DNA from 3 places in the Geodermatophilus sp. SYSU D00698 genome. Region 3 is predicted to be linked to each of the others. Evidence: riboswitches for the same ligand, from Rfam matches in the RefSeq annotation. Region 3 holds a riboswitch; each other region holds the start of a gene.
The links. A riboswitch is a leader RNA that binds a small molecule or an ion and turns the genes downstream of it on or off. The one in region 3 is predicted to bind cyclic di-AMP.

Region 1 (7,676 bases), on a different contig from region 3:
AACCTCTACCTGGACGCCACGCAGGCCTACCGCAACGCCTGCCTCAACGCCGTCCGGTACCTGCAGAAGTTCGGCTACTCCGGCGAGCAGGCCTACCTGCTGCTCGGGTCGGCGCCGATCGAGGGCCGCGTCAGCGGGGTCGTCGACATCCCGAACGCCTGCTGCTCGCTGTACCTGCCGACGGCGATCTTCGACTTCGACGTGAAGCCGTCGGCGTCGGGGCCGGTCCGAGCCGACCGCGGGCAGTGCGCCGTCACGTCCTGACCGCCCGACGGGTCCCGGCGCACGCCGGGACCCGCCCGCCCGGGCCGGGCGCCGCCCTCAGGCGGCGTCCGGCTCGGGGAACGGCTGGGGGAGGGGCCGGCGGACGGAGGGCCGGGCGGTCACCACGACCGGCCCGCCGCAGTTCCAGCAGGTCGGGTCGTCGTCACCGTCCTCCGCCACGTCCTGCCCGCCGACCTCGCACGGCGCGCACGTCCACACCACCTCGACCCGGAGTTGCACGGATCGCTCCTCACACGAGCACTGCACGGCTCCCGGATGTTCGAGGCCGGGGAGACGGGTACCCGGCGCGCCGTCCGCCCAACCGGGACCGGGGGTCACCGACCGTGGCGGGACGCCGGGGAGGGAGGCGGCAGGTGACCGACGAGGTCCCGCGGATCGAGCGACACGAGGCGGCCGACCGCGCCGGCAAGGCCGCGCTGCGGGCGGCGCACGACCTCACCGAGGGGCTGTCGTCCGACGACGACGTGCCCGAGCCGGTCGTCGTCCGCCGGGGCGGTCCGCACCGCTCCGTCGGCGGGCTGGCCGACCTCATCGACAGCGCCCTGCAGGAGAACGAGGCCCTGCAGGAGGACGAGGCCCTGCAGGAGGACGAGGCCCTCGAGCAGGACGAGGCCGTCCGGGAGAACGAACGGGAGTCCGGGGAGCCGGGCTCCTGACCGCCGGCGCGACCGCCGCCGGCACCAGCCACGGGGGACGTCCGCACCGTCGCGGGACCCGAGGAGATGACTGCACATGGGAGCCGTGGGACTGCTGTACGTGGGAGCCGTCCTGGTCGTCAACGGCCTGATGCTGCTGGGGCTGGTGGACGCCCGCGCCGCCGCCCCGCTCAACCTGTTCGTCGGGGCGCTGCAGGTGGTGACGCCGACCGTCCTGCTCGTCACGGCCGACGGGGACACGGCCACGATCCTGGCCGCGTCGGGCCTCTACCTGTTCGGCTTCACGTACCTGTACGTGGGGATCAACCTGCTCGCCGGCCTCGACGGCACGGGGCTGGGCTGGTTCTCGGCGTTCGTCGCGGCGTGCGCGCTGGTGTACGCCGGGCTGAACTTCTTCTACGTCGAGCCGCGGGACCCGGGCTTCGGCGTCATCTGGCTGTACTGGGCGGTGCTCTGGGCGCTGTTCTTCGTCGTCCTGGGGCTGAAGCGGGAGGAGTTCACCCGCTACACGGGCGCGATCGCCGTCGTCGCCGGGCTGCTCACCGCCGCCCTGCCGGCGTTCCTGCTGCTCACCGGCTCCTGGGCCGACTACACCGGCACGTGGGCGGTCATCCTGGCCATCGTCCTGGCGGCCAGCCTGGTGCTGGCGTACCCGCGGCTGCGGGGCCGCCCGCAGCCGGCCGTCCCGCCGGCCGCGCCGGTGCCGGCGGGGCCGCCGGCCGCGCCGGAGGGCGTGCCGGTCGCCCGGCAGGCCCCCGAGCGCGACACGGCGCGGCACGCCGACCCGCGCGGCGGCGGGTCGTCCCAGGCGCCGGTCCAGGACCGGTCCTAGGCGGTGCCCCGGAGGAGGTCCTCGAAGGAGGGGACGTCGGTGAACGGGTCGGCCGGGCGGGCCGCCGCCGGCCGGCCGGTGACGACGTCGGCCAGCTCGCCGGCCGCGCGGGTGATCCGCGCGGCCAGCTCCTGGCCGGCGCCGTCCCCGCCGGCCCAGTCCTCGCTCGCCGCGAAGACCGCCGTCGGCACGGTCACCGCGCGCAGGTAGCTGAACAGCGGCCGCACGGCGTGCTCGAGCACCAGCGAGTGCCGGGCGGTGCCGGCGGTCGCCGCGAGCAGCACCGGCGTGCCGGTGAGCGCGTCCTTGTCCAGCACGTCGACGAAGGACTTGAACAGGCCGCTGTAGGAGGCGGTGAACACCGGCGTGACCGCGATGACCGCGTCCGCGCCGGTCACCGTCGCGACCGCCGCGCGCAGCGCGGCGTTGGGGAAGCCGGTGACGAGCGCGTCCGCGACGTCGCGGGCGTGCTCGCGCAGCTCGACGACCTCGACGGTGGCGTCCTCGCCGCGCTCGCGCAGCGCGGCGACGGTCGCCGCCGCGAGCCGGTCGGCCAGCAGCCGGGTCGACGACGGGACGCCGAGCCCCGCGCTGACGACGGCCAGGGTGCGGGTGGTCATCGGACGGACACCTCCTCGCGGGCCCCGTCGTCGGCACGGCCGGTGACGTCGTCACCCGCGGCGTACACCGTGGAGTCCTGCGCGCCGCCGCGCGCCGCCACCCGGGCGGCGTGGGTCGGGGCGTCGGGCACGTGCGCCGGCTTGAGCGCGGCGAACTCGCGGCGCAGCACCGGCACGACCTCCTCGCCGAGCAGGTCCAGCTGCTCGAGCACGGTCTTGAGCGGCAGGCCGGCGTGGTCGATCAGGAACAGCTGCCGCTGGTAGTCGCCGACGTAGTCGCGGAAGCCGAGGGTGCGCTCGACGACCTGCTGCGGGCTGCCCACCGTCAGCGGCGTCTCCCGGGAGAAGTCCTCGAGCGAGGGCCCGTGCCCGTAGACCGGCGCGTCGTCGAAGTAGGGCCGGAACTCGGCGACGGCGTCCTGGCTGTTCCTCCGCATGAACACCTGCCCGCCGAGGCCGACGATCGCCTGGTCGGCGGCGCCGTGGCCGTGGTGCTCGAACCGGGACCGGTAGAACTCCACCATCCGCTGGGTGTGCTCCTTCGGCCAGAAGATGTGGTTGTGGAAGAAGCCGTCGCCGTAGTAGGCGGCCTGCTCGGCGATCTGCGGCGAGCGGATCGAGCCGTGCCACACGAACGGCGGGACGCCGTCCAGCGGCCGCGGGGTGGAGGTGAAGCCCTGCAGCGGGGTGCGGAACCGGCCCTGCCAGTCCACGACCTCCTCGTCCCACAGCCGGCGCAGCAGCGCGTAGTTCTCCACCGCCAGCGGGATGCCGTTGCGGATGTCCTGGCCGAACCACGGGTAGACCGGGCCGGTGTTGCCGCGGCCCATCATCAGGTCGACGCGGCCGTCCGCGAGGTGCTGCAGCATCGCGTAGTCCTCGGCGATCTTCACCGGGTCGTTGGTGGTGATCAGCGTGGTCGACGTCGACAGCTGCAGCCGGGAGGTCTGCGCCGCGACGTAGGCCAGCGTGGTCGTGGGGGAGGACGAGAAGAACGGCGGGTTGTGGTGCTCACCGAGCGCGAAGACGTCGAGGCCCACCTCCTCGGCCTTCTTCGCGATGGTGACGACGGCCTTGATCCGCTCCGCCTCGCTCGGCGTCCGCCCCGTCGTCGGGTCGGTCGTGACGTCGCTGACCGTGAAGACCCCGAACTGCATCTCGCGCTCCATGTGGTTGAGAGTGCAACTACTGTACCCGGCCCAACGACCCGCCCCCGCCGGGCATTCCCGACGCCTCCGTGACCGTACTGAGACCTCTCGACCGCGCTCGGTGACCGGCCCGGCACGTCCGGGCGCGACCGGTCCGGACGCCCCGCACGCGTCCGTGTCGACCCGTCCGGCCGCACGCGGCGGGTGGAACTCTGTGATCACCCCCGACCGGCACGCCGGTGGGGGGCCGGATCGGACGGCGCACCGAGGGGGAACCGGGATGTCGCTGCGGGGACGGGGAGCTGCTCCCGACGGGACCGGGGACGGCACCGCGGAGCCGCCTCCGGGACGTGGGCTCGACGGCCTGCTGGGCACCGGACCGGTGTTCACCGGGGCGGTCCGCGGCTACGACCGCGTGCAGGTCGACGACTACGTCGCCTGGGCCGAGACCGAGCTCCTGGTCCTGCGCCGGGAGAACGAGCACCTGCTCAGCCGCTACGCCGCCGCCTCGGCCGAGTTGCAGAACGCCCGCCGGCGGCTGGCCCAGCTGGTCCGCGAGCGGCAGAGCCTGCCCGGCCCCGAGGACGCGGCGGCGATCGTGCGGCGGGCCGAGGAGGAGGCCGCCGCGCTGACCGCCGCCGCCGAGGAGGAGGCCGGGCGGATCCGCGCCGAGGCGCTCGCCGAGGCGCAGGCCCGGCTGTCCGGGGTGGCCGAGATGCGCGAGGCGGTGCTCGCCGCCCGCGAGCAGACCCGCAGCGAGGCCGCCGCCGTCCTCGAGGCCGCGCGCCGCGAGGCGGCCCGGCTGGAGGAGGCGGCCGCCGCGGAGCGCGAGCGGCGGGACCGCGAGGCCGCCGCGGCACGGGCGCGGGCCGACGCCGAGGCGCTCGAGCGCCGGCACGCCGTCGAGGCCGAGCTCGAGCCCCTGCGCGACGAGCGCGACCGGGCGCGCGACTGGCTGCGCCTGCTGACCGGGCAGTTGGACGAGGCGCTCGCCGTCGTCACCGGCGTCGTGCCCGACGACGTCCCCGCCCTGGGCGACAAGCGGGGGCTGGCCCGTCTGGAGGACTCCGCCGGTGGACTCCGGGCGGAGTCGCGTCCGGCGTCGTCCGGGACGGACGTGTCCGACGTGACACCGCTGCACGGGCCCGGCCGGCCCGAGGTGGCCGCGGCCTCCTGACCAGCGGCGACGCGGGGGCGGGTTCCGGGACGAGGGGGTCCGCCCCACCCGTCACGGCCGCACCTCCGGCCCCGGCGGTTGTCACGAACCGGTAACGACCGTACGGTGGCTGGCGTCCGGCTGGTCGTCAGGTCCCCGTCCTGGGGAGCCCGGCCGGACGCCGCCGAGTCGTGTCCGCGCCCGTGGACGCGAGCCGGGGACCCACCGCAGTACTGGGGTGAATCGCGCCCGCCGAGCTCCGGCCCGGCGCGCGTAGGGCTGCTTCCCGCCCGAACCCGTCAGCTAACTCGGTAGGCGGCTCACGGAAGAAACGGAGAGTCCCCGCATGCCCCGCCTCCGGGCCGAAGCGGCCCGCAGGTGCAGCTGCCCGCGCGCACACCGCGCTCCCGCGTCCGCCTGACGCCGGCCGCCCCTGCCCTGCCGCTCCCTGCGACGACGTCGCCGGGGACCCCGTAGTCCGCGACACCCGTAGCCCCGCGCCGCACGCGCATGCCCGAGGTCCGCCTCCGGGCCCGCTGCCGCGCGCACTCTCCCTCGGAGCCCTCACCCCCTCATGTCCCGCCACGTCCCGAACACGCCTGCCGACGCCCCCGCGACCGTCGAGCTCGCCACCGCCGACACCCCCGACACCGCCGCCGAGACCACGGCCGGCACCGCCACCCGCGAGCTGCCCGCGGTCGCGGACGCCGCCGAGGCCCCCGCCCGCCGGCGCCTGTTCCGCCGCGGCAGCCCGCCGCTGGGCCCGCGCCGCCCGGCCCTCCTGCTCGGCGCCGCCGCCGCCGGCGCGCTGATCGTCGGCGTCGTCTCCACCAGCGGCCCCGCCGCCTCCGCCGGCACCGACACCGCCGGCACCGCGGTCAGCGTCGCCGACGAGCTGGGCATCCCGCAGCAGCAGGCCGCGACCGCCCCCGACCTGACGTCGCTGGCCGACATCGCCGCCTCGCGCGCCGAGCGCAGCGCGCAGGAGGCCGGTGCCGCCCACGCGCAGCTCGCCGCCGAGCAGGCCGAGCGCGACCGCCAGGCCGCCGAGGCCGAGGCCGCCCGCGTCGCCGCCGAGCAGGAGGCCGCCCGCGTCGCCGCGGAGCAGGAGGCCGCCCGCCAGGCCGCCGAGGCGCAGGCCGCCGCCGAGGCCGCCGCCGCGGAGCAGGCCGCCGCGGAGCAGGCCGCCGAGGAGCAGGCCGCCGAGGAGGCCGCCCCCGCCGCGCCCTCCGGCTCCTTCAAGGACTACGCGCTGAGCAAGGTCGGCAGCGGCGAGCAGTTCTCCTGCCTGGAGAAGCTGTGGGGCAAGGAGAGCGGCTGGAACCCCAACGCCCAGAACCCCACCAGCACCGCCTACGGCATCCCGCAGTTCCTGGACTCCACCTGGGCCAGCACCGGGATCGCCAAGACCTCCGACGGCTACCGCCAGATCGACGCCGGCCTGATCTACATCGAGGAGCGCTACGGCTCGCCGTGCGACGCCTGGGCGCACAGCCAGGCCACCGGCTGGTACTGATCGACACGTGATTCATCGAGGGCCGGCCACCCGGGTGGTGCCAGCGGGGTTCGTCCGCGCGCACACCCAGGTGCGCCGGCCCTCGCTCGTCCCCGAGGTGCGGCTGCACGTCGCCGACGACGTCGTCGCCCTGTGGGAGGCGATGGAGACCGCGGCCGGCGGGGCGGGCGAGGAGCCGCCGTTCTGGGCCGCCGCCTGGCCCGGCGGGCAGGCGCTGGCCCGCCACCTGCTCGACGAGCCCGCCACCGTCGGCGGCCGCACGGTGCTCGACCTCGGGTCGGGCAGCGGCCTGGTGGCCGTCGCCGCCGTCCTCGCCGGTGCCCGGTGGGTGCTGGCCAGCGACGTCGACCCGTTCTCCCGGACGGCGGTCGGCGTCAACGCCGGCCTCAACGGCGTCGCGGGCATCAGCGTCACCGGCGACGTGCTGGACCGCGAGCCGCCCGCCGTCGACGTCGTCGTCGCCGGGGACGTCTGCTACGACCGGGAGATGACCGGGCGGGTGCTGCCCTTCCTCGACCGGGCGCGGGCCCGCGGCTGCGAGGTGCTCGTCGGCGACCCCGGCCGCCCGTACCTCCCGCACGAGCGGCTGGAGTCGGCCGCGGTGTACGAGGTCCCCGAGACGGAGGGGCCCGGGCTGCGCCGGACGACGGTGTGGCGGCTGCCCTGAGCGCCGCCGGATACGGTCGCCGCGTGCGCCCCTACGCCTTCACCGGTACCGCCGTCGTCACCGGGGCGGCCAGCGGCATCGGCGCCGCGCTCGCCCCGCGGCTGGCCGCCCGCGGCAACGACCTCGTGCTGCTCGACCGCGACGCCGAGCGGCTCGAGGGCGTCGCGGCGGCGGTGCGTGCGGCCTCCCCGGGCCAGTCGGTGGCCACCGTCGTCGCCGACCTCGCCGACGCCGGGCAGCTGCGCGCGGCCGCCGACCGGGTCGTCGCGGACCACCCGGGGACGACGCTGCTGGTCAACAACGCCGGCGTCGCGCTGGGCGGGCGGTTCGACCAGGTGACCCTCGAGGAGTTCGAGTGGGTCGTGGACGTCAACTTCCGCGCCACCGTCCGGCTCACCCACGCGCTGCTGCCGACGCTCCAGGCGCACCCCGGGTCGCACCTGGTGAACGTCTCCAGCCTGTTCGGGCTCATGGCGCCGGCCGGGCAGGCGGCGTACGCGTCGAGCAAGTTCGCCGTCCGCGGGTTCACCGAGGCGCTGCGGCACGAGCTGGCCGAGGACGGCGTCGGCGTGACCAGCGTGCACCCCGGTGGCATCGCGACCCGCATCGCCGAGACCGCCCGTGTCGCCAGTGGCGCGGACCCGGCGGAGGCCGAGCGGGGCAAGCGGGAGTTCGCCAGGCTGCTGCGGTACCCGGCCGGCCGCGCCGCGCAGCGGATCGTCGACGCGGTGGAGCGGCGCCGGCCGCGGCTGCTCATCGGCGCCAGCGCCGTCGTCCCGGACGTCCTGGTGCGCCT
Region 2 (7,676 bases), on a different contig from region 3:
GTGGCCGGGCTGCTCGAGCGGACGGCGGGCTACGGGCACGTCGTCGTCGACGAGGCGCAGGACCTCTCGCCCATGCAGTGCCGCGCGGTGGCCCGCCGGCTGGCCGCCGGCTCGCTCACCGTGCTCGGCGACCTCGCGCAGGCCACCGGCCCGTGGTCGCCGGCCGACTGGGCCCCGACGCTCGCGGACCTGGGCCGCCCGGACACCGCCGTCCGGCCGCTGACCCGCGGCTACCGGGTAGCGGGGGAGGTCCTCGACTACGCCAACCGGCTGCTGCCGGCGATCGCGCCCGGCCTGCCCGCGGCCACCGCCGTGCGCCGGGGCCCCGGTGCGCTCGCCGTCCGCCCGGTCGCCGACCTCGCCGGGCCGCTGGCCGGGGTGGTCGCCGACCTCGCGGCCGGCCCCGGGTCGGTCGGTGTCGTCTGCGCCGACGCCGCGGTCCCCGAGGTGGCGCGGCTGCTGGCCGCCGCGGGCCTGCCGGCGTCGGTGCTCGCCGACGACGGCTCGGCGGCCGGGCGGGTCGCCGTCGTGCCCGCCGCGCTGGCGAAGGGGCTGGAGTTCGACGCCGTCGTGGTGGCCGACCCGGCGGCGATCGTGGCCGCCGAGCCGCGGGGGCTGTCCCGGCTCTACGTCGTGCTCACCCGGGCGGTGAGCACGCTGGTGGTGCTGCACCGCGACGACCTGCCCGCCCTGCTGGAGGGCTGAGCGTCCCCCGACCGCGGGACCGCACGGCGCGGGTCGTTGTGGCCGGACGTGATCTCTGTTGCAGTGTGCGCGCACGGGAGGGAGGCCCATGGACCGGCAGGACAGCCGGGCCGGCACGTTGCTCCGGTTGGCCGCGACGATCGTGGTCGCCGGGGCACTGGTGGCGGGCCTGCTCCTCCCGTGGATCGGGGGTCCCGCGATCGCCGCCCAGCAGTCCACCGGGCTGCTCGGCGACCTGCCCACCGAGTTCACCGACCCCTCGCCGCCGGGGAACACCGTGCTGCTCGCCGCCGACGGCGAGCCGATCACCTACTTCTACGACGAGAACCGCGACCCCGTGGAGCCCGCCGCGATCGCGGACGTCATGAAGGACGCGATGGTGGCCATCGAGGACTCCCGCTTCTACGGCCACCGCGGTCTGGACGTGCAGGGGACGCTGCGCGCGCTGGTCACCAACATCGCCGCCGGCGAGGTGGCCGAGGGCGGCTCGACGCTCACCCAGCAGCTGGTCAAGCAGACGCTGCTGCAGACCGCCGACACCCCCGAGGAGCGGACCGCCGCCACCGAGCAGACGGTGGGCCGCAAGCTGCGCGAGGCGCGCCTGGCCCTGGCGCTGGAGGACCTCTACAGCAAGGACGAGATCCTCACCCGCTACCTCAACACCGTCTACTTCGGCCAGAACGCCTACGGCGTGCAACCGGCCGCCCGCGCCTTCTTCGGCGTCGACGCCGCCGCGCTCACCCTGCCGCAGGCGGCCCTGCTGGCCGGCCTCGTGCAGAGCCCGGTGAACGACGACCCGTTCACCGACCCCGAGGCGGCCACCGCGCGGCGCAACGAGGTGCTGTCCCGGATGGCCGAGCAGGGCCTCGTCCCCGCCGACGAGGCGGCGGCGGCCGCGGCCGCGCCGCTCGGGCTGGCACCCGCACCCGCCCCGCCCCGCGGCTGCGTCCAGGCGAGCGTCGGCCCGTTCGTCTGCGACTTCGTGCAGCGGTACCTGATCCAGGAGCTCGGGCTCAGCCAGGAACAGCTGGACAACGGCGGCTACACCGTGCAGACCACCCTGGACCCCGAGCTGCAGCGCTCCGGCGACGCCGCGGTGCTCGAGACGCTCCCGCGGGAGGACTCGCTGGCCGCGATGTTCACCGCCGTCGAGCCCGGCACCGGCCACCTGCTGGCGATGAGCGTCAACCGGACCTTCGGCTACGACCTCGCCGACCGCACCCAGGAGTCGTTCAACCTCAACGTGGCGCCCAGCCAGGGCTCGGGCTCCACGTACAAGGTCTTCGTCGCCGCCGCGGCCCTGGCCCGGGGCTACTCGTCCTACTACACGCTCACCGCACCCGACCCCTACGTCTCCCGGGTCTACCCCGGCCCGTGCGAGGGCCGGGACACCGACGGCCGGTACTGCGTCCGCAACGCCGGGTCGGGCTACCGCTCGACGCTGGACCTGACGACGGCGCTGTACCAGTCCTCCAACACCTACTTCCTCGCGCTCGAGGACGCCCTGGGCAGCGTCGAGGAGCCGGTGCGCATGGCCGAGGCGGCGGGGCTGTTCCAGTTCAGCCCGCCGGGGCTGGCCCAGCAGATCATCGACGAGAACCGCGGGTCGTTCACCTTCGGCGCCGAGGCGACCAGCCCGCTGGCGCTGGCCAGCGCCTACTCGACGTTCGCCGCCGGCGGCACGCAGTGCGACGTCGTCCCGGTGACCGCCGTCCTCGACCGGAACGGGGAACCGGCGGTCGGCGCCGACGGCGAACCGCTCGCGGTCGGCGACCGGTGCACGCCCGAGGCGATCCCAACGGGCGTGGCCAACACGATGAACCAGATGCTGCGCAAGGACGTCGAGCCGGGGAACCCGGGGCAGACCGGGGCGCGCGCCTACGTCCGCGGCCACCAGATCGCCGGCAAGACCGGTACCTCGCAGGACAACTACTCGGTGGCGTTCGTGGGCTACACGCCCGAGATCACCGCGAGCGTCATGGTCCTCAACCCCAAGCGCAACGAGGACGTCGGCGGCTTCGGTGGCGGCAAGGGCGCCACCATCTGGCACGACGCGATGGAGCCGATCCTCACCGCGCGCGGCAGCGGCGAGTTCCCGCCCGCGGACGAGACCGTGCAGAACGGCAACACCCGCCCGGTGCCCGGCTGCTCCGGCGTCCGGGCCTGCGAGCGGGCCCTCGCCGACGCCGGGTTCACCGCGCGGACGGTGCGCGTCGACAGCGACGAGCCGGCCGGCACCCTCCTGGGCACCAGCCCGCCGCGCGGCGGCCGCGCCGTGCCCGGCCAGCTGGTGTCGATCCTGGTGAGCAACGGCAGCGACTACGTGGAACCGGCGCCCGAGCCCGCGCCCCCCACGGAGCCGGCGCCCGCGCCCCCGACCGGGCCGCCGCCCGCGCCCGGGACGACGCCGCCCGGCACGACCCCGCCGACGTCCCCGCCCCCGCCCCCGGCGCCGGAGCCGCCCCAGACGCCGGAGCCGCCGCCACCGGCCACGGAGCCGCGGACCGCACCGGCCACGCCGCCGCCCCCGCCCGCCGCGCCCGCCACGGAGGCCCCGCCGCCCGGCTCCCCCTGGCGGCCGACGGCCTGACGCCGCCCCAGCCGCGCGTCGAGGGACTGGGTGAGCAGCCACCCGGCCAGCAGGACCAGGTGCAGCAGGAACAGCCACAGGCCGATGGCGACCACCGCCCCGACGACCACCAGGCCGCCGAAGGGCGCGCCGAGGTCCAGGGGGAGCGACAGGAACAGCACGAAGCCCTGCAGGAAGCCGGACAGGCAGGCGGCGGTGAACAGCGCGCCGCTGACCAGCGCGCCCCACCGGCGCCGGCCGCCGGCCACCACGCCGTAGCCCCAGAGGATGGGCACGGTCAGCACGAACAGCACCGAGTAGTAGCCGACGGCGAACCGCCCGATCACGGGCCCGGCGCCGTCCTCGCGGGCCAGGTCGGCCATGGCCGTGGCGGCCAGCAGCAGCGGGTACAGCAGCAGGGGCGTCACCACGACCAGGGGCAGGGTGAGCAGCCGGCCGCGCCAGCCGGTGAGGTTCTCCCGCCGCTGGCTGAACCGCATCAGCGCCCGCCGCAGCCCCTCGCCGTACAGCGACAGCGGCAGCAGCGCCAGCGCGAACCCCAGCAGGTCCAGCCGGACGCCGGCGTCGACCAGCCGGGCCACCGCGTCCGGCGCGCCCAGTGACTCCGGCAGCAGCTCGGTCAGCCGCTCGCTGCGCGCGCGGACCTCCCCGGCCGAGGTGGCCAGCGCGGTCAGCCGGACGGAGACCAGCACCAGCGGCACCACCGCGATGCCGGCGTAGAAGGTCAGGCCCGCGCCGATCAGCGCGAGGTCACGGCCGCGCAGCAGGCGCCGGGCACCGGCCAGCAGGGCGCGCGTCTCGACCCGCAACCGGGTCGCCGTCCACCTGCGTGCCGGGCTCACCCGCCCATGCCACCAGTCCCGGCGGCCCGGCGCCCGCCGGGGACCGGACGGCGCTCAGTCGTCGGTGCTCGCGTCGTCGGTGGTGGGGGCGTCGTTGCCCGGGTTCTGGCCGGTCTCCTGGCAACTGGCGTCGTTCTCGTTGCTGGCGTTGCCGCCGGCGGAGTCGCAGTTGGTCGGGCCGCGGGAGAAGTCGGTGTTGTCGCCGCAGGCGACCAGGGAGCCGAACAGGGCGAGCACGACGAGCGGCCGGGCCAGGCGCATCCGCGTGGAAGAGGACATGCAGCAATCGGTACACGTCCCCACGGCCGCGCAAACCGGCGGGGGTCGGGAACCTCCCGGAGTCGCCTGGTGACCGTTCGTGACCGATGTAATTACACCGGGGTGATTGTCACACGCCGGTCACGGACCTTACGCTGAGTGTGTCCAACGGGGCGCTCCGTCACCAGTCCGGGTGACACCCCGTGGACGCCGTCGAGCCGGTCCTCCCGCAGCGGAGACCGGGCCGGGGACCCATCGCAGTCCTGGGGTGTAGCGCGTGTCCGCACGCGCCGGGCGACTCCACGCCCGAACCCGTCAGCTAACCCGGTAGGCGGCCTGGGAGAAGGAGAGACCGCCGCGTGGCGTCCCTGCGCACGTCCGTCCCCGGCACGCCCGCGACCGGCCGCGGCCGCCGCGCCGCCCTCGCGCTCGTCGGCGCCCTCGGCATCGGTCTCGGGCTGGGGGCCGTCCCGGTGCCGGCCGGGGCGGAGGAGCCGACGTCGGCCGCCGAGGCCGCGCAGCTGGTCGCCGCCCGGGGCCACGAGCTCGAGGCCGTCACCGAGCAGTTCAACGAGGCCCGCGAGGCGCTCGCCGCCCAGCAGGCCGCCGCCGGCGCCGCCGCCGCGCAGCTGGCCGCCGCCCAGGCCGCCGTGGACACCGCGCGGCAGCAGGTGATCGGGATCGCCCGGTCGGCCTACACCGGCGACAGCATGGGCTCGCTGCAGGCGCTCATGACCAGCGAGGACGCCGACGAGTTCGTCAACCGCGTCACCCTGCTGCAGGGCGTCGCCGGTTACCAGGGCGAGCTGCTCGGCCAGGCCGCGGCCGCCACCGAGACCGCCACCGCCGCGCAGGCCGCCGCCGCCGAGGCCGCCGCCGAGGCGCAGCGCCAGTACGACGCCGTCGCCGCCCAGCAAGCCGACCTCGAGGCGCAGATCGCCGCCTACCAGGCCGACTACGCCCGGCTGAGCGCCGAGGAGCGGCGCGCCGCCCTCGAGGCCGCCGCCGCGGCGCACGCCGCCGAGGACTCCCGCGCCAGCCGCGACGAGGAGCGCGAGGACACCGCGTCGTCCTCCGCGTCCTCCTCCGCCGAGGAGCCGGCCGCGGCGGCCGCGCCGGCCAGCGGCGTCGCCGGGACCGTCGTCGCCACCGCCATGGCCCAGCGCGGCAAGCCCTACGTGTGGGCGGCCGCCGGCCCGAGCTCGTTCGACTGCTCCGGCCTCACCCAGTACGCCTTCCGCGCCGCGGGGATCAGCCTCCCGCACTCCAGCAGGATGCAGTCGACGATGGGCACCGCGGTCTCCCGCGCGAACCTGCAGCCCGGTGACCTGGTCTTCTTCTACAGCCCGGTGAGCCACGTGGGCATCTACATCGGCAACGGCCAGATGGTGCACGCGCCGACGTCGGGCGACGTCGTCAAGGTCGCCAGCATCGACGCGATGGGCGGCTACGCCGGCGCCCGCCGCGTCGGCTGACGCGCAGCGTCAGCCGACGGAGCCCCGGCAGCCCCTCCTCGGGTGCCGGGACTCCGTCCCGCCCGCACCTGCTGCAGCAGGCCCCAGACGAAGGCCGCCGTCGCGCCCGACGGCAGCCGCACCTCCCAGCGGGTGACGACCCGCGGGTCCACCTCCTGCGCGCCGGGCAGGCCGCTCACGTCGGCCACCACGTGCTCCCACACCCGCAGCCGCCCGTCGGCCGCCGGCGGGACCGGGGAGCCCGGCGCCCGCACCAGGTGCTCGTGCAGCACGCTGCCGCCGGGGGCCGACAGCACCTCCCAGCGCAGGTGCGGCCACAGCGGCAACGGCCAGCGCCGGGCCTCGAGGGCCAGGTCGCCGAACCGGCGGTCCTCCACCTCCGCGGCCGGCCCGAGGACGGCGGTGCGCAGCGCCAGGCCGCGCGGTGCCCGCCGGGCGTGGTGCAGCGCCTGCCATCGGGTGTGCGCCGCGTGCGCCTCGGCTCGGGTCGCGCCCAGCCGGGGCAGCGCCGCGGCCACCAGGTCCGGCCGCAGGTCGGCCATCCGGCGCAGCAGGACCAGGCAGAACTCCCGCCGCGCCAGACCCCGCACGGCCCGACCCTGCCACGCACCTCACACCCCGCGACCGGGACGCCGGCGCCCGCTGCCGCGTTGACCCTCCGGAACCACCCCCGACCCGAGGACCGCGCACCGATGAACCCCCGCACCGTCGCCCTGGCCTTCCGCGTCGTCGCCGTCGCCGAGGCCCTCTCCTGGCTCGGCCTGCTGGCCGGCATGTACGTCAAGTACGTGCCGGGGACCTCGGAGGTCGGCGTCCAGGTGTTCGGGCCGGTCCACGGCGCGGTGTTCATCGCCTACGTGGTCGTGGCGCTGGTCGCCGCGCGGGTGCTCGGCTGGTCCCGGTGGACGACGCTGCTCGCGCTGGCCGCCTCGATCCCGCCGCTGGTCACCGTGGTGTTCGAGCGCTGGGCCGGGCGCACCGGGCGGCTGGCGGCGCCCGTCCGCGCCTGACCTACCGTTCCGGTCATGCCGGAGCCCGTGCTGCCCTCGACCGCCCGCACCCTGCTGGCCCGCACCGCCCGGGTGCAGCGCGAGGGGCGGGCGCCCAGCCTGGTCGCCGGGGTGGTCCGGGACGGCGGGCTGGCCTGGTCGGCCGGCCGCGGCGACGTCGCCGAGCCGCACACCGACGTCCAGTACCGGCTCGGCTCCATCAGCAAGACCGTCACCGCCGTCGCGGCCATGCGGCTGCGCGACGAGGGGCGGCTGGCGCTGGACGACCCGCTGGACCGGCACGTGCCCGGCACGCCGTTCGGCGACCGGTCGGTCGGCCAGCTGCTCTCGCACCTGGCCGGCGCCGCCGCGGAGAGCCCGGGCGGCTGGTGGGAGCGGGTGCCCGGCGGCCCGCTGGCCGACCTGCGGCTGTCCGGGGAGCACGTCGTCCTGGGCGAGGCCCGGCGCTTCCACTACTCGAACCTCGGCTTCGGCCTGCTCGGCGAGCTCGTGGCCCGGCTGCGCGGGCGCTCGTGGGAGGACGTCGTCACCGCCGAGGTGCTCGGGCCGCTGGGCATGACCCGGACGACGCCGCGCCCCTCCGGCCGCGCCGCGCAGGGCTACGCCGTCCACCCGTGGGCCGACGTCGTCCTGCCCGAGCCCGAGCACGACGCCGGCGTGATGGCCGCCGCCGGGCAGCTGTGGGCGACGCTGGCCGACCTCGCCCGCTTCGCCGCCTTCCTGCTCGGCGACACCGGCGACGTGCTGTCCCCGGCGACGCTCGAGGAGATGGCCGTGCCGGCCGGTGTCGACGGCT
Region 3 (7,676 bases):
GCCCGCTACCCGCGGGCGGTGGAGGCGCTGCGCGCGCTGCAGCCCGACGTGCTGGTGCCCGGGCACGGCCCGGTGTGCCGCGGCGACGAGGTCCCCCGGCTGCTCGACGACCTCGCCGGCTACGCCGCCTTCGTCGACGCCACCGCGCGCGAGGGGCACGCGGCCGGGTGGTCGCCGCTGGAGACCGCCCGCCGGCACGCGGACAACCCCTACGCCGGGTGGCAGGAGTCCGAGCGGCTGGTGGGCAACCTGCACCGCGCCTACGCCGAGCTCGACGGCCGGCCGCCGGGCGAGCGGCTGCCGCTGACCGCCATCTGGCCGGACATGGTGGCGTTCCACGGCGGCCCCATCGGCTGCCGGGCGTGAGGGAGGAGAGCTGATGCGCTGGGTCACCTACGTCTCGCCGTCCGACGGCGCGGAGCGGGCCGGGCTGCTGCGCGACGGGGAGGTGCACGGGTTCGACGCCGCGCTGGTCGACCTGCTGCCCGACCTCGCCGCGGCGGCGGAGCGCACCCCGGCCGAGGTGGTGCCGGAGGACGGGCTGGTGCTGCGCGCGCCGGTGCCGCGGCCGCCGTCGGTCCGCGACTTCCTGTCCTTCGAGCAGCACGCGCGCAACGCCGCCGCCGCGTTCGGCCGGGAGGTCTCGCCGGTCTGGTTCCAGCAGCCGGTCTTCTACTTCACCAACCCCGCGGCGGTGCGCGGGACCGGCGAGCCGGTGCCTGTCTCCCCCGGCTCGGCGGCGTTCGACTACGAGGTGGAGGTCGCCGCGGTCGTCGGCCGGGGCGGGTCGGACCTCACGCCGGAGCAGGCCGAGGCCGCGATCGCCGGCTACACGGTGTTCGTCGACTGGAGCGCCCGCGACGTGCAGGGCGTGGAGTCCCAGGTCGGCCTCGGCCCGGCCAAGGGCAAGGACGGCGCGACGACGCTCGGCCCGGTGCTGGTCACGCCCGACGAGCTCGAGCCGCACCGCTCCGGCGCCGGCTACGCGCTGCGGATGGCGGCCGCGGTCGACGGCGTCGAGCAGGGCGGCGGCAGCTGGGCCGACATCCACTGGTCGTTCGGGCAGATGCTCGCCTACGCCTCGCGGGGCACCGAGCTGCGGCCCGGTGACGTGGTCGGCAGCGGCACGGTCGGCACCGGGTGCCTGCTGGAGCTGCGGTCGCTGCACGGCGAGGAGGAGCACCCGTGGCTGCGGCCGGGCGTGGAGGTCGCGGTGACGGTCGAGCGGATCGGCACGGTGACCGCACGCATCGTCGCCGGCCCCGACCCGGTGCCGCTGGGTCCCCCCGCGACGGCCGCGCGGGCCTAGGGCGGAGCGTGCCCGTGCTCCGCCCCACGGTGGAGCCGGAGCACGGGCGCGCGCCGGTCAGTCCTCCGCCTGGCCCATCCCGGTGCCCTCGGCGGCGCCGGGGAAGCCGGGGCGGTCCCCGCTGCCCATGGGTCCCTGGGCAGCGCGGGGTCCCTGCTCGGGAGCGTCGTCGGCGACGCCGTTCTCGTCGGGGTGCTCACCGGGCAGCACGTGGTCGTCGGTGCGGCCGTCCGAGCCGCCGTTCGGCGGACCCTGGGTCATCGCGGACCTCCTCAGCCGTGCTCCGACCGGACGGCTGGGCTCACCCCGGTCGGGGCACGGGGTACCCGGCCCGGCGCCCCGGACACGGCTCGGGCGGTCGGCGTCCGCCCCGCGACGGGTGGTCAGGGGCAGCTCTCCTCGAGCTTCACGACGCCGAGGTCGATCGTCCCCTCCGCCGCGCCGGTGACCCGCTGGCCGGCCGGGACGTTCTGCGTGCAGACCCTCCAGTTGGCGTCGAGCACCTGGTTGCGGGTGCCGAGCAGGTCGTGGGACAGGCTGAGGAGGACGCCGTTGGCCTGGATCAGGTCCTGGGCGTCCTGCAGGGTCATCCCGACCACCGACGGCATGGCGAAGTCGACCACCGGCGCGGCCGGCGTGGTCGGGGCCGGGGTGGTCGGGGCGGCGGTGGTGGACGGGACCGGCGCGGGCGCCGGCGTCGACTCGGGAGCCGGCGCGGAGGCCGACGCACTGGTGGCCGAGGAGGTCGACGCGTCCGACGCCGCCGCGGTCTCGTCGCTCCCGCACCCGGAGGCGAGGACGCCGACGGAGAGCAGGACCGGGACGGCGGCGAGCCGGCGGAGCGGACGGACGGCAGAGGCGAGCTGGGTCATGGGACACCCCGTGGAGATCGAGAGCGGCGCGTGCGCCGGTCGCCCCACAGCCGGGCTGCGACCCGGTGCCGCGAGAGGAACGCCAGGAGCCTCACACGGTCGGCGGTCGCCGTCCGGGAGATCCGGGACGGCGTCGTAGCGGGACGGTCACGAAGTGCCCCGGTCGCCCCGCCGGTCCCCCCGGACACGCCGCGGCCCCCGTCCCGGGTGAGGAACGGGGGCCGCGGTCGCGCTCGCAGGTCAGTAGCCGCGACCGGCCTGACCCTTGCCGCCCTTCGCGTTCTTGGCCTGGAAGTCGCGGATGAACTGCTTGATCTTGGCCTGGTTCTGCGGCTTCCGGAGCTCCTGGACGACCTTGGCGGCGACGCCCGAGGCGATCAGGTTCCTCATCATGCCCATGGGGGGACTCCCTCCTCTCGACTGCTGGTTCCGGTGCCCCGTCAACGGGCGGCGCAACCGTCGCGATCCCCGGGGTTTCCCGCTCCCGTCGTGGTGGGCCGCTGACGCGCTGTGCGGGCGCACCGCTGCGTCCTTTCTCGTCCGCCACGGCGTGTCGGCGCCTGCGTGTCGGAGGTCGAGCGGCGGAGGGGACGGCTCCTGCGCTGGTGGAACGGGCGATTCGGATCCGCGGCCCGCGTCAAGTCCGCGACTCGCGTCCGGGCGTGGCGCGGACGCGATCCGGTTGAACGCTGCAACACCCCTCCCTACCGTCGTCGCGGTCCGGCCGGCCCTCAGTCACCTCCCGTGTGACACCCGCCGGACACGCCGAACCAGGCGGCCGGCAACCGGCCGGCGCCCGGACCGGGGACCCACGTGAGCACTGGGGTGAAGCGCGCGCCGTCGCGCCGGGCGACTCCTCCGCCCGAACCCGTCAGCTAACCCGGTAGGCGGTCGCGGAGAACAGGAGAACCGTCGTCGATGACGACTGCACGCACGTCCACCGCCCGTCGCTCGTTCCGCGGCATCGCCGTCGCGGCCCTCGCCGGAGCCGGCATCGCCCTCTCACCCCTCCCGGCGTCGGCCGCCGCGGGCGACGGGGGTACCGCGACGGTCGCCGCCGCACCGGCGGCCGCTCCCAACGGCGCGGCCCAGGCCGCCGTCGACACCGCCCTGGCCCAGGTCGGTGACCCGTACGTGTACGGCGCCACCGGCCCGAGCTCGTTCGACTGCTCGGGCCTGACCAGCTACAGCTACCAGGCGGCGGGCGTCTCGATCCCGCGCACCTCGAAGGCCCAGTCGACGTTCGGCACCCCGGTGGCGAAGGCCGACCTGCAGCCGGGCGACCTGGTGTTCTTCTACAGCCCCGTGTCGCACGTGGGCATGTACATCGGCAACGGCCAGATGGTCCACGCCTCGACCGCCGGCAAGCCGGTGGCCGTCGTGAGCCTCGACTCGATGCCGGAGTACGTGGGCGCGCGCCGCGTCGCCTGACGCGCGGAACGGTGTCCCCGGCCGGCTCGCCCGGCCGGGGGCACCGAACCGTCCTCGGGTGGTGTCCGCCGGCGATCCCGCCTGGCCGCGGCCCGCCGGCCCCGGGCCGGTGGTGGCGGTGGGCAAGCTCGTCGCCGACCAGCTGCTCGAGCTGTCCGCGCCGCTGGTGGCCGGCGGCCAGCAGCGGGTCGAGCGGACGACGACGGCCGGCGGCGCCCCCGCCAACGTCACCGCCGGCGTGGCCCATCTGGGTGCGCCGGCGCGGTTCGCGGGCTGGGCCGGCGCCGACCCGCTGGCCGACGGGCTGCTGGCCGGTCTCGCTCGGAGGGGCGTCGAGCTCGCGGTGGTCCGCCGCGGGCGCGCGCCGCTGTCGACGGTGCTCGTGCACCCCGACGGCGAGCGCACGGTGCTGACCGACCGCGGCGAGGGCGGCCTGGAGCCGGCCGACGTCCGGCCGGAGTGGTTCGCCGGCGCCGCCGTCGCCCACCTCGACGGCTACGACCTGCTGCGCTTCCCCGACGTGGTGCGGGCCGCGGCCGGCACGGCGCACGACCTCGGGGTGCCGGTGAGCGCGGACGTCGCCGCGGCCGCCCGCATCGAGCGGCACGGTGCCGATGGCTACGTCGAGCTGCTCGCCGGGCTGCGTCCGGACGTGCTCTGCTGCAACGCCGCGGAGGCCGCGGCCCTGGGCCTGGACGGCGCCCTGCCCGCCTGGGCGCCGCCGCTGGTGCTGGTGCACGCCGGCGCCCGGCCGACCCGGGTCGTCACGGCGGCGGGCACGGTGGAGGTCCCGGTGGAGCCGCTGCCCGCGGGTGGACCGCGCGACACGACGGGCTGCGGGGACGCGTTCGCGGCCGGGCTGCTGACCGGCTGGCGCGCGGGCGTGCCCGTGCTGGACGCCGTCCGGATCGGCCACGCGGCAGCTGCTGTGGTGGCGGGTGTGGTCGGCGGTCAGCCGCCATCGTCAGGCGCCTGACCTGGGGGTTCGTGCTGCGCGGGCACTGCCGGCTCTCCGACGCCGCCGCTGCCCGACTGGTGCGCAGCGGCCGGGCGCTGGACCACCTGCCCGCCCTCGCCGAGGCCCACGACGCCGGTCTGGTGTCCGCCGAGCAGGTCGCCGTCGCCGCGAAGGCGGTGACCCCCGAACGCCTCACCGCCGCGGCCGCCGGGGTGGACCTGGCCGTCATCGACGCGGTGCTCACCGGCGTGGCGGTCGAGCAGCCGCACGCCGACCTCGTGCAGGTCGTGCAGCACTACCTCGACGACCTCGATCCCTACGGGCCCGAGCCCGACCCCACCGAGGGCCGGTCACTGACGCTGGCCAAGCACGCCGACGGGTCGCTGCCCACGCTGCGCGGCCACAGGCCGCAGATCGCCGTCGTCATCGACCTGGCCGACCTGGTCGACCCGGCCGGGAACCCGAACGCCGGGCGGATGGCCTTCGGCGCCACCGTCTCCGCCGCCCGGACTCGCTGGCTGGCCTGCGACGGCGCCGTCTCCCGGGTGGTGTTCGGCCCCGACGGCGCCCCGCTGGACCTGGGCCGCGAGCAGCGGCTGATGAGCCGCCACATCCGCAAGGCCGCCGAGCTGCGCGACGGCGGGTGCGTGTCCACCGGCTGCGGCGCCCCGACGTGGTGGTGCGACGTGCACCACCTGGTCCACTGGATCGACGGCGGCGACACCAGCCTGGACAACGCAGCCCTGCTGTGCGAGCGCCACCACACCGAGGTCCACCACGGCTTCCGGGTGGAACGACGACCGGCCGGCCGATGGCGCACGTGGCGCCCCGACGGCACCGAGATCACCACCCCGGCGCCACTGCTCTCTCCTGCCGCCTGACTCAGGGGAGGTAGCGGCGGCGGAAGAGCGCTGCCCAGCCCTCGAACTCCGGCACCGCCGCCGCGGCGTCCGCGAGGTCGCCGTGTCCGCGGAAGAGCACGCGCGTCGGCAGGGCACCGCGGTCGGCGTCGAGCCGGCGCACCACCTCGCGGGCGCCCTCGTCGTCGTCCCGGGCGAGGACCAGGGTCACCGCCGCGTCCCACTCCAGACCACCCGCGGAACCGCCGCGGCGCACGCTCTCGGTGAGCAGCACGTTCCGCAGCAGCTGCCGGGTCGGGTACTCGCCGAGGCGGTCGAAGGCGCCGTCGGCCATGCCGAACCGTTCGCAGTGCCGGCGGTAGCTGGCGTCCTTCTCCCGGCGCCGCCCGTCCTTCTCCGGACCGGGATCCCGGCTGAAGCCGTCCACGTACTTGGTCTCGACGGCGACGAGCAGGCTCCGGCCGTCGGCCAGCCGGGCCGACAGCACGGCGTCGAAGGCCGACCCGTCCCCGAGGTGCTCGCGTGGGGCCGGCGCCCACTCGCACTCGATGCCGTCGATGACGCGGTCGCCGACGTCGACCCGCTCGAGTCCCGTCACCGGCAGGTCCAGGAGACGGCCGATCACGACCGCGGCGGCCTCACGGTGGGCGCGCAGGTGCCCGAAGACGCTGAACGCCAGTGGCATCGAGCTGAGCATGTTGGTGAACAGCCGCGAGCGCTCGAGCTGACCTCCCTCCTCGCGCACGACCTCGGCGCGTGCGCGCGCGTACCGCGCCGCCTCGGGTGAGAGGAAGTTGCGGTCGCCGTGCTCCTCGCGGAGGTGGTTCCCGAGCGGCCGGCCCTTCCACGTGCCGGCCGGCAGGCCGAGCACCTGCTCGCGGAAGTCCGACTGCCGCCGCCGCTCCCGCCGGGTGACCGGGCCGTCCGACCGGACGACGGAGATGACGCTGTCGGTCACGACGTCAGATCCGCGCCAGGAGTTCGGCCTTCTTGGCCTCGAAGTCCGCGATGGTGATGACGCCCGCGTCCCGCAGCTCGGCCAGCTGGCGCAACTGCTCGACGACCGCGGGGAAGCCGCCGTCACCGGCAGTGCCCGGCTGCGGAGCCGGGGCGGGCGCCTGCTTGACGAACGGGTCCGCCGGAGCCGCCTGCGCCGGCGGCACGAGCAGCGCACTGACCGCGGAGCGGACCTGGTCCACGAAGGGGCCGCCGTCCGCCTTCGGCACGGACGTGTAGGTGACCTTGCGGCCGCCGTCCTGCACGGTCAGCTTCCCCGTCAGGACACCGGCGTCCCACAGGATCGAGCCGAGGCGCAGCAGGGGGTACTCGTCGATGCTGGAACCACCCCACCCGTCGCGGGCGAAGAGGACGCGGCGGTCCGTGAGCGCGAGCAGGCCCTGGCTGGTCCCGAGGACGGCAGGAGCGAGGGCTTCGACCCGCTCACCCGGCCACAGGTGGGCGGCGAGCCCGCGGATCTCCTTCCTCCTGCCCATCGTCGACGACATGCGCGCCGCCGCGGCGGCGATGTCGGGACGCAACTGCTCGGCCATGGTGCTCCTGTCCGCTCCGGCCCGCGTGGGCGCGGACTCCGGACGACGGTAAGGACGGATCCCTGGGCGCCGTGGGACCCGGTGGCGCGGTCCGGCACGTCTCCCCCGGCCGTCCCAGTCGCCTCACGAGGAACCGCTGAGGGCGATCGGCCCCGCGTCGGTTCAGTGGCGGACGCCGAGGTGGCGCTCCGCGCAGGTCGAGCAGAGCCCGGTGTTGTCGTGCACGTGCTCGCGGGCGTTGACCTGGCGGCACACCGGGCACCAGCGGAAGGTCCGCCGCCGCCTGCGGGCGACCTCCTCCGCCGCCTCGGCCAGCTGTGCGCGCTCGTACAGCACCTCGTCGGAGGAGAACCGGCGGTCGGCCACGAACTCCCACACCAACTCGGCGGGCCCGGACCAGCGCGGCTCGGGACGGGCCAGCGTGAAGCCGAACCCGTCCCAGCCGACCGCGACCTGCGCCGGCTCCCCGCTCACGAACCACCGCTGGTGCGGCGGCCCGGCCACCTCCGTCCAGCCGTCGCCGAGCGCCCGCACCAGCACGTCGGGCGCCACCCCGACCAGGGCGGCGAGCTCCGCGGTGTCAGACACCGGCCATCTCGGCCAGCCGGCACATCGCGTTGACCTGGCGCAGCTGCTCCGGCGTCCGCACCTGGGCGTCGAGCAGCAGGGGGCTCATCACCACCACCGCCAGCGCCT

Region 1: it holds a riboswitch for cyclic di-AMP, as region 3 does, so the genes downstream of both, ACI8AB_RS07785 (aggregation-promoting factor C-terminal-like domain-containing protein) here and ACI8AB_RS06980 (C40 family peptidase) in region 3, are expected to answer to the same signal.
Region 2: it holds a riboswitch for cyclic di-AMP, as region 3 does, so the genes downstream of both, ACI8AB_RS10520 (C40 family peptidase) here and ACI8AB_RS06980 (C40 family peptidase) in region 3, are expected to answer to the same signal.

What each region holds. Positions count from the first base shown of each region.
Region 1 covers NZ_JBJGZD010000006.1:130,197-137,872, forward strand. Annotated here, with positions in the region: gene fmdA (formamidase) at 1-264, shown strand, start outside; gene ACI8AB_RS07755 (hypothetical protein) at 322-504, opposite strand; gene ACI8AB_RS07760 (hypothetical protein) at 639-941, shown strand; gene ACI8AB_RS07765 (AmiS/UreI family transporter) at 1,018-1,773, shown strand; gene ACI8AB_RS07770 (FMN reductase) at 1,770-2,393, opposite strand; gene ACI8AB_RS07775 (LLM class flavin-dependent oxidoreductase) at 2,390-3,562, opposite strand; gene ACI8AB_RS07780 (hypothetical protein) at 3,822-4,718, shown strand; cyclic di-AMP (ydaO/yuaA leader) riboswitch at 4,870-5,030, shown strand; gene ACI8AB_RS07785 (aggregation-promoting factor C-terminal-like domain-containing protein) at 5,272-6,213, shown strand; gene ACI8AB_RS07790 (class I SAM-dependent methyltransferase) at 6,221-6,880, shown strand; gene ACI8AB_RS07795 (SDR family NAD(P)-dependent oxidoreductase) at 6,904-7,676, shown strand, end outside.
Region 2 covers NZ_JBJGZD010000009.1:52,041-59,716, forward strand. Annotated here, with positions in the region: gene ACI8AB_RS10500 (HelD family protein) at 1-705, shown strand, start outside; gene ACI8AB_RS10505 (transglycosylase domain-containing protein) at 794-3,295, shown strand; partial or broken gene ACI8AB_RS10510 (YhjD/YihY/BrkB family envelope integrity protein) at 3,322-4,137, opposite strand; gene ACI8AB_RS10515 (hypothetical protein) at 4,192-4,416, opposite strand; cyclic di-AMP (ydaO/yuaA leader) riboswitch at 4,611-4,743, shown strand; gene ACI8AB_RS10520 (C40 family peptidase) at 4,755-5,870, shown strand; gene ACI8AB_RS10525 (hypothetical protein) at 5,843-6,460, opposite strand; gene ACI8AB_RS10530 (DUF3817 domain-containing protein) at 6,563-6,880, shown strand; gene ACI8AB_RS10535 (serine hydrolase domain-containing protein) at 6,896-7,676, shown strand, end outside.
Region 3 covers NZ_JBJGZD010000005.1:197,951-205,626, reverse strand. Annotated here, with positions in the region: gene ACI8AB_RS07005 (MBL fold metallo-hydrolase) at 1-366, shown strand, start outside; gene ACI8AB_RS07000 (fumarylacetoacetate hydrolase family protein) at 380-1,309, shown strand; gene ACI8AB_RS06995 (hypothetical protein) at 1,367-1,570, opposite strand; gene ACI8AB_RS06990 (PASTA domain-containing protein) at 1,693-2,181, opposite strand; gene ACI8AB_RS06985 (hypothetical protein) at 2,422-2,580, opposite strand; cyclic di-AMP (ydaO/yuaA leader) riboswitch at 2,982-3,066, shown strand; gene ACI8AB_RS06980 (C40 family peptidase) at 3,100-3,612, shown strand; gene ACI8AB_RS06975 (carbohydrate kinase family protein) at 3,671-4,588, shown strand; gene ACI8AB_RS06970 (DUF222 domain-containing protein) at 4,600-5,451, shown strand; gene ACI8AB_RS06965 (PGN_0703 family putative restriction endonuclease) at 5,453-6,388, opposite strand; gene ACI8AB_RS06960 (SHOCT domain-containing protein) at 6,393-6,980, opposite strand; gene ACI8AB_RS06955 (hypothetical protein) at 7,143-7,568, opposite strand; gene ACI8AB_RS06950 (TM0106 family RecB-like putative nuclease) at 7,561-7,676, opposite strand, start outside.